Regions from separate parts of the Paenibacillus sp. E194 genome, predicted to be linked through region 2. Evidence: riboswitches for the same ligand, from Rfam matches in the RefSeq annotation. Region 2 holds a riboswitch; each other region holds the start of a gene.

Region 1 (3,191 bases), on a different contig from region 2:
CTTCTTGCGGCCCACGGATCGTGATCATCGGAGACGTAAAGGTCGTCTCGCTATGATGCTTGCTAAAACCTTTGTCCTTATGCTCTGCAAGAGACACCACAAGCTCGAGTCCGCTCGTTCCGATGAGTTCCACAATAGACTTATTCGGAATGGTAATATCGAATTCGGCTGTAGACAGAAGCAAATCCTTGCCTGATTCCTGCAGCAGTTTGGCGGCCGATTTGTCCAGCGTGAAGGAGACTTCATTGTAATCCTTCATGCTTACATCGCTAATATCGGGTTGAACCTGCTTGGCATTTTTGTCCTGCAGCTGTTTTTACACGGTATTCGCATCTATCTTGAACTCCGCATTCACTGCATGCTCCTTCATCGTCTCTGCCAGTAATCCTGCCTTCATCGTCTTACCGGCTGGAATTGTTCCCACAGAAGTCGAAGGTGTAGAACTACTAGAACCTCTAGAGCCTTCAGATGAGGAAGACGAAATAGGCAACTCTGGCTTCGGATTCGGAACAGACGGCTTGATGACATCAACGGTAGACGAGTGAATGTAACCGATTCGGATCCGTTCATTGTTTGCGTTGAACAGATTCGCATTTACAAGATTGAAGGTATATTTCCCTTCTTGGTCGCTCAAGAAAGCGATGGTTGCTATGTCGCCGTCTCCTTCATAAGCGCCTCCGTTGAGATTTACGGAGTAATCCAATTGCTTCTGGCCATTAGGTAAATCGGTTATGTTCTTTGTCGTGATAAGTGGGACATCCGGATAGTTCAACTTTTGATAGGTAGCCATCGTAACGCTTGGCTTTATATCTAAGAGAGTCAAGCGGCTGTCATAAGTAAGACTGAATGAAGCTGAATATACTGCTTCCGACACAGAATATTCGACCTTTACATCGAATGGATCTCCTGTCAGAACCTTAGATTTGCTGAGGCTAGGAGATACAACATCGGGATCGGGCTTTTTATCGTCGACGGAATTCTGCGTGACGAAGTTCTGTGTGTAATATACATTTGAATTCCCCCCGAAGTACACACCCACCCCTAGATGAGAAAAGTCTCCCAAAATATTCGAACGATGTCCTTTCGAGTTCATCCAGTTCCCGTGAACGAAGATGGCACTCGACTGTCCAGCAGCAATGTTTTCCCCTGCCTTTTGGTATACGATTCCGTCCGCCTTCAGCCGATCGAACGGTGATTTGCCGTCCGGATTGTTATGATCGAAGAAGCTTCTCAGCCCCATATCGTCGCTATGCTTGCGAGCAGTTCCCGCAGCCTTTTCATTCCACTTCAATGGCTTCATGCCCTCGCGGACACGCACAGCATTAGCCAAATCGAGGATTTGTTGCTCAAAGCTTGTCTGCAATCGCTTGCTAGGCGTGCCAAAGTACCCCTTGAACGCCAGTTCCACATCCTGGGCAATAAATTGGACAGCCGTCACCGTATTCCCTTGATGGAGATCATAGAACACGGTTGCATACATACCGCCGACCTTGTGCAGGCTATATTGTCCGCTGTTGTCCATATTGTAAATCGTATTGCCTTTCCTAATTTGACTGAGGGAAGATCCGAAGGCTACCTCTACCTCCTGCTTGGTTGAACCGAATCCAATGCTGCCATAAGAATCATTCGCATTCGTATAGAGTGCAACGACCTTGTGATCCTGAACACCAACTTGTAAGTAATGTTTATAATCCTGATTGTAAATATACCACTCGAAGCCATATTCACTTAGATCCTTGCGAACCGGCAGTCCGATTTTTTGGAATAGTTGATCCTCGCTCATTCCTATGGTGATGCCTTGCAGTTGGTCTGCCCCTGCCTGCGGAGCATTGTTCGTTTTCGTGACAGTAATCTTACTACCGACCAGCTTATCCGCTGCATAAAGGGTCGGCTGATAGATAAGTATCCCGGCTAACAGCGCAGCGCTAGCTGTAATCGTCATACGCCGCATTCTTCCTGCTTTAATGTGTTTATGCTGTTCTTGGTACATTGCGTTGTTGGTTGCTGTACAACATGGCCGCATCATTTCATCTCCTATTCTTTTACATTCTGCGATCAAATGAGATGAACAGCGGGGACGTTTTACAATAGCACAAAAAAAGCGCCACCCTAATGGCAGCGCACTAAAAAAAGACGCACGTAATGTCGCAATTAGGGCAACCCGGCTGTCATCGCATTGTGAAATACATTAGACCCGTGGCTTTGCGTCCCCTGCTTTCGCTAGGGTTTGCCATTATCCAAATGTTACAGATTAAATGTCTATAGTAACATGTTAATGAACAGCTTGTATACAACTGTGCCTATAGGTACGCAAAATTCATCAAGTACCACGTCTATCAACCCAGTACGATATTTATGTTAGTCATGCACTTCTTCAATGAAGCTGCCCCATTTTAAAAAAGGATCACGAAAGTGATCGATCTACTATTCTCTCATTCAGGCTACCAGCAGTATCTATGCAGAAAAGACCTCGCAATGGGAATGATCTGCTTGCTCCGGGAATACATATGTGATGTACGAGTTATCGCTCGGCAATTGTCTTTTTCATTGGCTCTCCCAGTCTACAACATTATTTTCATCTAACAGTCGAGACCATATTTCTAAGGCTATTTCCATTGAATTCAGTTAGATTGAAGACAAACTCCCGTGATATACTATACCGCGGGATTCTTTATGTTTTTTGTCTATAGTTCAATACGTAATTATCGGACACCATTAAGATTTCACTTCAATTTTAGTTAGAATCACATTGGCCGCTTCTACTACACCACCAGCATTCTGAAAAGTTTCTGACAGTTTTTGCGCATTTTCCTGATATGTCCGATTCGTCAACACCTCAGATACCGCTGCTGCCACATATTTTGGCTTCTTTCCTTTCAACTTTAAACCTGCACCCAGTTGAGCAACCCGATCAGCCACTAATCCTTGTTCGCTATGTTGCGGAAATAAAACCATTGGAACTCCAAAATACAGGCTTTCATTCGTACTATTCATACCGCAATGGGTAATAAATACATCTGCTGTCTGTAATATCGATATTTGATCTACGACGTTTTTCACTGTGAAATTTATTGGTATGTTGCCAAGAGAAGCAATTTCCGTTTTTTCACCAACTGACATCACAACATCATAGTCCGTATCTGCAAATGCCTGGATAATGTTTTGGTAAAAAGCTTGATTTTGATTCAGTA
Region 2 (3,191 bases):
TCGTGTATCGGAGTGGCAGCAGTTTGTCACATGTATTCGATGCGGATGCAAGAGATGTAGATGGAGCACCAATTCGCAACGGCAATAGCTACCGGGTATTTGTTCTGTCTGTAAGCTCCAATAGCCAAGCGAACAATGCGTTGTCTGCTCCATCTCCAGAGGTGACGCTTAAAGGCAATGCCTCGGTTGATGTTGTGACGAATGTAGAAGCGAAGATTATTGGCAAAAACGGTAATGCCAGCGACATTGAAGTAGGTTTTAATGCACCATCCAGTAATTCGTACGTAAATGAATACCGTATTATGGTCGTCCGTGCAGACCAGTCCTATGCATTCGACGCAAATAGTGCGGGACAGGTGAGATCATCCAGCTACATTCGGGTTGGGAATCAGAGTGGCTATGTAAGACAATCGCTAACAACCGGCTTGCGGGATGTTCAAGGCAACGACATTCAAAAAGGTGTTGCTTACCGGGTATTCGTGCTTACGGTAGCTGATGATAGAAGCGGCTCCTCGAATGCTTTGTCTTCACCTTCTGGTGAATTTTCCTTGGTAAATCAATCTGTTCAGGCACCTACGAACGTGTTTGCATCGAGAGAAGGCGTGAATGATTTCAAGGCTTACTTCACGAAGCCAGGCAGCGACAACGGAATTGCCTATTACGCAGTGATGGCCGTTCCTTCCGGTTCAGCGGGTTCATTCAACCTGGATCAGGCAAATCGTGTGGCAGGAAGTAATTATAAATTGGTTAGTGTATCAGGCGATGGTTCAACCATATTCTCGCTGTCCGATAATGATGCATATGGCAATCCGATTCGCACAGGCGTTGCCTATAAAGTATTCGTGATGTCCATAGCAGATGGACGAAGTGCAACGGTGAATGCGCTGTCCACTGCATCCAACGAAATGACAGTTGGTGACGGATATTAATCCTCATGATGTGGAATAGAGAAGATAAATAGATGACATTCAATAAGAGCCTCGGAATGATTTCCGAGGCTTTTTATGTATCACCAAGAGTGGAGGAAGTTGTGTAATGAGTAAGAAATGACTACAGCGCTGTCTATTAGGTAATTGGTAGGGGAGAGGGGGATAAGCAGTAGTGGCTCTATAAAGAAATCGACAAATGTGTCGAGCAGTTGGAGGGAATTGCACGAATTTATGGGAGCAAGGATAGAGAGAATAGGGGTGTTTTTGTCGGAAATAGGGTGAAACAACCTTGAAAATGACTATAAAATGACAAAAAATGATTTTTCGTGTCGAAAAATTGAAAAGTGTTATGAAAAAGTATTAATCTTTTCATTCGAGCAACCGATATAAAATATGGGTCTTGAGTTGGATAGGGGAAGCGACCTTCCAACATGCTAATATGTAATATGTACTTTAGACCTATTCACGCGATACATGTCACAAGAACTAGTGCGTAACATTGCTATGACATTCTTGCCTGATAATCGATCTGCGACACGCAATGGATACATCAAGAAGAACAACATCAGGATTTAAAGGCAAACTCTTCGAAAGATGAGGACGCAAAACCTCGGGCCTAACATCTTCATGGATTACGGCGGCCGGGTTGCCATTTATGTTGCGGTAGCCACACAACGGTTATTTGGTGACAAGGCTATTCTAAATGGCCTTTTTTTTGCGCACAGAAGCTGGGGTAAATGATGGAAATTGTGTTGCTAAAATGGGACGAGTGTACTTCCTACGAAGACATAGATTCATTGATGGATCGATTTATCCCGTTCGTTACACCTGAAAAATACAAAAGGTTAGATAGACTTCGGAACCGTGAAGACCTTTATTGCACGGTTGCGGCTGACATATTGGCCCGCATGCTGCTATGCCAAACCTTGAAATGTTCGAATAACGAACTTGTTATTCACACTCATCCCTTCGGCAAGCCATATGTGGAGGGTGATCCGGTATTTTTCAACATCTCTCACGCCGGTGCGTTCATAGCAGTGGCATTGGATGAAGCGCCAATCGGGATTGATATAGAGCAAGCAGGAGAATGGAACATGGACGTGGCTAGGCTGATATGCTCGCCGCGTGAGTTGGAATTGCTTGCAAATACGAACGACAGTCGTGCGCGTCAGGAATTGTTTTTTTACATATGGACGGCTAAGGAAAGTGTTCTGAAGGCATTAGGAACGGGTCTCAGCCTGCCTCCCAGCACATTCGAGATTGTGCAGGAGACAGCTGTACCTATACAACATAATCAATTATGGAATGTTGATCATAATTATGTAAAGCAATATGTCGTTCCTGTAACAGGCTATAGTATGACTGTGTGCGCACAGCATATGGAATTTGCCAAGCAAATAGAGTACATCACATGGGAGCAGTTGACTCATAGGTTTACGAAATGGGTTGGATCGTATAAAGGAGAGGACGAGAATTGGCTTTCATGGAATTGACAGTAGAACGATTGGCAGGCTATGACGTACATTCTATCGAGCTGCCTGAGGAGACAATGCGTCTTCTGAAGAAGCATTCGGCCGAGCATTCGGTCAAGTTGGAATCCGTCATGTTCAGTGCGTGGGCAACGCTGTTGTCCCGGTTCTACAACTCGCAGCAAGTAACTCTTCATGCCGTTCAAGCGGGACACGGCAATGGCAACCATACAGTAGTCAGTCAGGACGACGTAACCTTGCAAGGAATTATGAGCATTCATAACAGCTTGTCGGCTTGCGCAGAAGGACGTAACCTGACTTGCTCTGAAATAGCTTCTGACAGTGATGTGGCAACGTATTGCTGGTACGGAGAAGATGTTCGGCCCATGCTTCCAGAGGGAGCGCAGGACTGTGACCTGCACAGCTGCATTCAGCATGCAGCTGGAACGGGCGCATTACCGATGTTCACGATGTATTACAAGGAAAATCAGTTCCAGTTATCGACGGTAGAGAAGCTGGGGGAGTACTTCTTGCAGCTGCTGGATGAAGCTGTGAAGCATCCTCAGAAGCGTATTGGCGAACTGGAAATGCTGACAGAGCAGGATAAGCTCCAGTTAATTGAGGGGATGAATCAGACACGAGCTGAATATCCTCATACATTCACGGTTCAGGCGCTGTTCGAGGAACAGGCTCAGCTGAACCCGGATCGAGTAGCTGTCATCGAAGATGATCGCGAGTTGACCTATTGCGAGTTGAATGCTCGTGCGAATCAATTGGCGCGCAGGCTGCGGAA
Region 3 (3,191 bases), on a different contig from region 2:
AAGTCAGCGGCCCATCGGCTTGGATGTAAAGCTTCGGCAGCTTAACCGTTTTCGCGCCTCTTTCCACGGCTCTCAACACTGAATTCGATTCGGTCAAGGACTCGTTATTGAAGAGGGAAATTTCAACCCCTTTATTGTTGCCCCAAGCTTCTGTATACGATTTCACATCTGCCGTAACGTCCAGCTTGGTATATTTAATTTCATGGGTTGTCAACGGCTGGCTTCCGAAGAGGCCTTCTTTCGTTGTCTTTGTTAATTTGTCACGCTTGGTAGGATTCGTAGTAGGGGCATCGTTGGAAGCCATCCAAGCAATTACGCCGCCCAGACCATTCTCGAGCACATATTTCGTTTTCTCTTGAATGGATCGTTCATTGTCATAGGTGTAGAATACGCCAGTTGTCCCATCATACAGATAGGGAGCTTTGGCTGCATCATCCCAATATTCCTTGAGATTTGGGTAAGTGGCCTTTAGCTTGTCAAGGTTGCGATAAGACCAAATCCCTGTTCGACGGCCGGCGTCCCCAATGGTGAGCGCTGCTTCGCCAACCGCGCCGCGGGATGGAGACTGATCCGCATCCTTGGCGGATAGTGCCGCTTCGCCGAATAGTCCTGGATGACTCGGATCGGATCCTTGCGACACTTTATCCCAGCCGCGAGTGTAGTAGGCCGCCCCAATCACAATCTTGTTCGGCTCGGCACCTTGCTCAATCAAGTATTTTACGCTTTCGTCGACCGACAGGTTGTTGCCCGTGAGCGGGTCGTTCGGATTCGTATACAAGCCAGTATGATGGCCGCTTACTTCATCCCATGCGCCGCGCATGTCATAGTTCATAATGTTGGCGAAGTCTACAATGTTGAACAGTCTAGGCACATCTATGCCGATATCGATCTTGCTCTTTGGCGCCGGAAGCGCAACAGACAGTTCATACGCTTTCCCAAGCTCGGATCCTTGCTTATTCAATGCGTTTTTGAGGTCTTGCAGGAGCAAAATATAATTGTTTTTATCCTCCGGCGTGGCGTATTTCGTGCCTTCATCGTTCTTATTATCGACCAGATCAGGCTGTCGAATTTCAGCTGGGAACTCCCAATCGACATCCACGAAGTCCATGTTCGTGTACTTGATGAATGTCATCACATTTTGGATCAGATTCGCCCGTTTTGAAGCATCGGCCGCTACGACAGAGAAGTCGCCTGATTTCGACCATCCGCCAAGAGAGATGCCAATCTTCAGATTCGGGTTTTCTGCGCGCAATTGCTGTAGGGCGATAAGGCTGCCCGCATTGGCCGCTTGCCATTGTACGCCTTCCTGGCCGACAGGCGCTTCTACAGCCGCATCTTTGTCCGTAAAGACAAGGTTGCCTTGGGCGTCAAAATCGAGAAACGCATAGTTCAAGTGGGTTAATTGATCGCCAGGAATATCCTTGGGATAGAAGTTCCCTTGTCCTCCCCAAATCGACCAATCGCCATAGTACATAACATTCCGGATTTCCTTTGTCGCGTTTTTGACCACAGGTTCCTGTGCTGCGGAAACAGCCGACCCTGCATAAGCCGGTGCCAACGAAGACACGAACATCATGATGGTCACTACCGTCATTGCGAATAATCTCCGGGCACTCTGCTTTTTCCTAGTCTTCATCCGTTACTCACTTCCTATCAATAGATTTTATTAATAGGCAGCTAGGGTGGGGGATCTTGCTATAACTATACAAAACAACGCATACGACTAATAGGGTTAGGATCTATTAATCGGCAACTGGCTAGCATAGAATTTCTTCCTTAGCCCCTTTAGTTTTGCGTCACTAGATTTCCCTAGCTTTGCCTAGTAATATCTGTGCAAACATGCATACTCTTGCATAACGATACATGTTTACACCGTTAAATATACAGCAGTTTCGCGTTTATTTAATGGGTCATACGGATTATTTGTGAATATCTGAACATAGTTCGATATTATTATTCACTTATAACCCTATCATGTTAAAATCCGGATGCGATAAGAGGATGTTATATGAATTCCATATGGTTTGATGTTGGGCATCAGCCCCGTAACTGCGCCGTTCTCTCGATATTCCCTGCAATGTATTTTTACATATTCCAAATTTGCGATAAGGCTTGGGCAGTAGGTCTAAAGGGAGGGGGTGAGACTATTTAAATTTGGATAAACGATCCAGAGTTCGTAAAATGATAACCGAGTGTAACTTTCCTTATAAGTCAAATTAATGCAATCAATATCGTTCATTCGCTATAGCTTTGACAGCTAATTCATTTTATTTTATAGTAAGTAACACACTAACTACTAAAGGAGTTGCCATGGAAGAACTTTTTAAAGAACTTCAGAAATGGGGCTTTTCACAATATGAATGTAAAGCGTACATAGGGCTTTTGAAAAACTCCCCTATAACCGGATATGAAATAAGCAAAAGGTCGGGTGTGCCTCGTTCAACGATTTATGAAGTATTGGCAAAATTAATGGATAAAGGTGCGGTGTACACAGTACCTTCTGACCCCGTAACCTATGCACCTTTACCAGCAAAAGAGTTAATCCATCGATTGCGTAATGACTTTGACAATTCTATGGATTATCTTGAAAAGAATTTATCTGCGTTAGAAAGTGAACAAGAAGTAGATGTTATTCGACGCATCAGCAGTGATGAGCGCGTTGTGGCCGAAATGATTGACATAATCGATAAAGCTAAAAAAGAAATATGGTTGTCGATCTGGGAACCACAAGTCGCTTCGATAAAAGGTGCTATAGATGAGCGGATAAAGGATAATATCCACGTCTTTTCTATTCTTTTTGGAGCACCTGAGATTCAGCTTGGGGCAACTACTCATCACAATTACATGGCTCCAGAAGTAGCTGAGGAACGTATGAACGGCCGCTTAACGATTGTTGCACGAGATAATGAAGAAGTCTTAATTGCAAATTTCGCGCCAAATACACCTGCATGGGCGGTAAAAACGGAAGACCCGGCACTTGTGTTAATCGCGATGGAATACATCAGGCATGACATTATGTTCTCAGAATTAGTGAAAGAAGTGGGCCCAGAGAAAGCAGAAGCGCTTTGGAAAAACGCTCCTAACCTATTTCATGTTGTTACCGGGAAACGGTTCAAATAAATTGAACCGTATTTTCTTTCACTTTTTCGTAGTAGTTAGTAAGTTAGCTTCTAATACTTGAAAATAAAGAG
Region 4 (3,191 bases), on a different contig from region 2:
ATGACCAGTTCCTTAGTCAGCACTCCCTGCTGGATATTCGGATCATATACTCGAATCATGCGCTCGTCCATGACTCGTATATTGTGTATACCTAGTTTATCCTCGAGCAGGAACGCAGCTCGCGTGCAATCCTTCGTCACAATCTCAATATATTCGCTATTTTTCATACGAACCTCATCCATAGAGACTTCTGCAATTAATCGACCATTATTAATGACACCAATCGTATCTGCGACAAGCTCAATTTCGCCAAGTAGATGACTTGATATCAATATCGTTGTACCATATTGTCTGCTCAGCATGAGAAGCAAATCGCGTATTTCCTTAATCCCTATCGGATCCAGCCCATTAATAGGTTCATCCAACAGAAGCAGCTCCGGCTTCGTTGCGATCGCTCTGGCGATACCTAGCCGCTGCTTCATTCCTAGCGAGAAATCCTTGACTGCTTTATTGCCTACATGATTGAGCTTCACCAGCTCCAATGCCTCATCTATGGCCTTCATGTTGTGATATCCCATGTACTCGCAGTGCAGCTCCATATTCTCTCGTGCCGACAGCTTGTCATAAAATACAGGGTATTCGATAATTGTCCCCATCCGAGCCAGCAGATGATACGACTCAGGGGCTAGCGCTTCCCCGAATACTTCAATTTGACCCATTGTAGGCTTAATTAAGTTCGTAATCATTTTCATAATTGTTGTCTTACCGGCTCCATTTGGACCCAAAAATCCATATATCTCTCCTTGACGGATGTTCATATTCACATTCGAGACGACCTCTTTGTCTTGGAACGTCTTCGTCAGATGATGTGTACGTAATAAATACGTCATGCCAGTATCTCCTCCCGCTCAATGCGTGCTTCCCGATGACTTTATTGTATGAGGCATTCCTCTCTAATTCCTTACTCAATCCTTACAAAAATCTTAAGCTCTATTTGCTCTTCATTCAGTCTCACTCGGCACACCGTGGTATTCCTGAAGCCGATTGCTAGATTATCTGCCTCTACTCATTATCGTACGGGCATTGGAGTGATTCAATCCGTTATTTCCATCTGATAGCAATGAATAGTTATAAAGTTGGAGGCATATAGATGGATTATCAGGTATGAATCAACTCTAGTAGGTTAATACTTGTAGTATGTATACAAACTAGTATTTTCTTATCATTGACAAATTGTTCCTCGTAACCTATATTGAGCTTGATAGTTCCCTATGCCTATGATTACAGTCATCTTCGCTTGAATAAGAAGTGTTATGATTGATCAATCGCATAGGGCACACTAATCGAAAGATTAGGCCGCAAAGCTTCGGAGTCTAACGGTTCTACGACCTATGATAGTCCGGCTGCAACTAACAATTCTGTTAATTGCAGCTGGACTTTTTTTATTTATGTGAAGTTCTGGCGGAATTAACTTTCCGTTGAGCTATATAAATAAGAATGAGGAGGCATGGACTCACTTCGGTAGGGGAGGAATAAAATGAAAAAATGAGGTGGCGAATTGAATGAAACGTAGAATAAAGTTGGCCGTAACATGGCTGTGCGTATTTGCCGTGTTCTTCGGATTGATACCGAATGCACTGCAAAGCGCTGAGGCAGCTGGACGTGATCCGATTTGGCCAGAGCCTGGGGCTGTAAAATTAAGCAAGACAGCGAAGCCAACCGGGACGCCAGGAGAGTGGCAGATTACTCTGACCGCCGAAGGAAAGAACGTTGAAGCCGGTGACACCGATGTCGTACTTGTCTTAGACAAGTCAGACAGTATGAAGAACTACAAACGGTTAGACAATGCCAAAAAAGCAGCGGAGAAATTTGTAAACACACTGCTTTTGTCCAACGTCAAAACAAGAATTGCTCTTGTCACGTTTAGCACCAGCGCAGAGGACACATCATCCGGATTTCTTGGTCAGAATGATAAACAGCAGCTCCTGAACAATATTAAGGGTATCTCGGCTTCCGGAGGGACAAACATACAAGGCGCTCTCAACACAGCACATCAGTTACTAGCTACAAAGAGTTCAGCTAAAAATAAATTTATTGTGCTGCTTAGCGACGGTGCGCCAACGTTCAGTTCTCCTGCAAAAAAGGCCGCTCCTTATTCATGGCCCAACAACAAGTATGACTTTGTACTTTCCAACTTTGACTACACCAAGACTATCGGTTCCGGCAACAGCTATGAATTATCCTCTGGCTTGTTCGGGGATCGATACAAGATAGCTAACTATACGGTTAAGGACAATGGAATTCCTACGATATCTCAAGCCAAGACATCCAAGGATGCAGGAATCACCATTTATTCGATCGGGCTCGAGGTTGGCAGTGATGCTAACGCTGTATATGTATTAAAGAACAGCGCTTCAGCAAACAACTATTACCCATCTGACAGCGCAGAGCTGGAGAAGGTTTTCTCTGAACTGGCAGGGAAAATTTCCTACGCGGCTGAAAATGCTATAGTCAAGGATCCGATGGGTGAAATGTTTAACCTTAATTTCAAGGGTAATGCACCTGTTGAAAAGCAAGACTATACAGCATCTCAAGGCACGGTGAAATGGGATGCAGCTTCGGAAACGTTTGTATGGGACGTTGGCAACATTGTAGAGGGAAGTCCGGCAACCCTAACATATACCATCAAAATGGACTCTTCCAAAAATCCAAGTGCCGATGTCAATTACCCGACAAACGGACGAACCACCATGGAATACACAGATGTGAATAGACAACGTACAACAAAAGATTTTGAAGTGCCGCAAGTCAGCTTCGGCAAAGGCTCCATTCTTGTGAAAGGCTACAAGGTAAATGACCAAGGCGAGCCTATTAACGCAGACGGCAAGGTTGTCGAACGTGTGGATCTTGCAGAGCAGTTGTACAGCGGATCTTTCACCATCAACGGTAAGGATGCGCTGGACATAGGGCCGAAATATAAGGTTCCTGCTCCCAAGCTTGATAACTATGTATTGAAAAGGGGTACTGACCCTACAGAAGAAACGTTAACACTGCAGGAACCTAACAAAACGGTATGGTTCGGATATATGCTAGCTCCACAAAAGCTAACGATTAAGTATGTAGATAAGGATTCCGGCAAATCCATCGCTGACGACGATACTTCGATCTCCGGCACCAACGGTCAGACGATTACGTTGAAGGCACTCGACATCCCGGGCTACACGCCTGAGAAGGCGGAAGTAACCTATACC

What was found. A riboswitch is a leader RNA that binds a small molecule or an ion and turns the genes downstream of it on or off. The one in region 2 is predicted to bind cyclic di-GMP.
Region 1: another riboswitch for cyclic di-GMP. It lies ahead of AZ66_RS30510 (CAP-associated domain-containing protein); the one in region 2 lies ahead of AZ66_RS01405 (4'-phosphopantetheinyl transferase family protein).
Region 3: another riboswitch for cyclic di-GMP. It lies ahead of AZ66_RS33350 (glycosyl hydrolase family 18 protein); the one in region 2 lies ahead of AZ66_RS01405 (4'-phosphopantetheinyl transferase family protein).
Region 4: another riboswitch for cyclic di-GMP. It lies ahead of AZ66_RS29565 (MucBP domain-containing protein); the one in region 2 lies ahead of AZ66_RS01405 (4'-phosphopantetheinyl transferase family protein).

Annotation. Positions count from the first base shown of each region.
Region 1 is NZ_JMDX01000053.1:11,076-14,266, reverse strand. Features, by position in the region: gene AZ66_RS09855 (S-layer homology domain-containing protein) at 1-259, opposite strand, end outside; gene AZ66_RS30510 (CAP-associated domain-containing protein) at 317-1,942, opposite strand; cyclic di-GMP riboswitch class I at 2,153-2,242, opposite strand; gene AZ66_RS09845 (macrolide family glycosyltransferase) at 2,716-3,191, opposite strand, start outside.
Region 2 is NZ_JMDX01000005.1:28,937-32,127, reverse strand. Features, by position in the region: gene AZ66_RS01410 (copper amine oxidase N-terminal domain-containing protein) at 1-929, shown strand, start outside; cyclic di-GMP riboswitch class I at 1,497-1,583, shown strand; gene AZ66_RS01405 (4'-phosphopantetheinyl transferase family protein) at 1,667-2,422, shown strand; gene AZ66_RS01400 (non-ribosomal peptide synthetase) at 2,413-3,191, shown strand, end outside.
Region 3 is NZ_JMDX01000102.1:6,711-9,901, reverse strand. Features, by position in the region: gene AZ66_RS33350 (glycosyl hydrolase family 18 protein) at 1-1,636, opposite strand, end outside; cyclic di-GMP riboswitch class I at 1,746-1,830, opposite strand; gene AZ66_RS15365 (TrmB family transcriptional regulator) at 2,311-3,120, shown strand.
Region 4 is NZ_JMDX01000004.1:4,798-7,988, forward strand. Features, by position in the region: gene AZ66_RS01060 (ABC transporter ATP-binding protein) at 1-830, opposite strand, end outside; cyclic di-GMP riboswitch class I at 1,264-1,351, shown strand; gene AZ66_RS29565 (MucBP domain-containing protein) at 1,503-3,191, shown strand, end outside.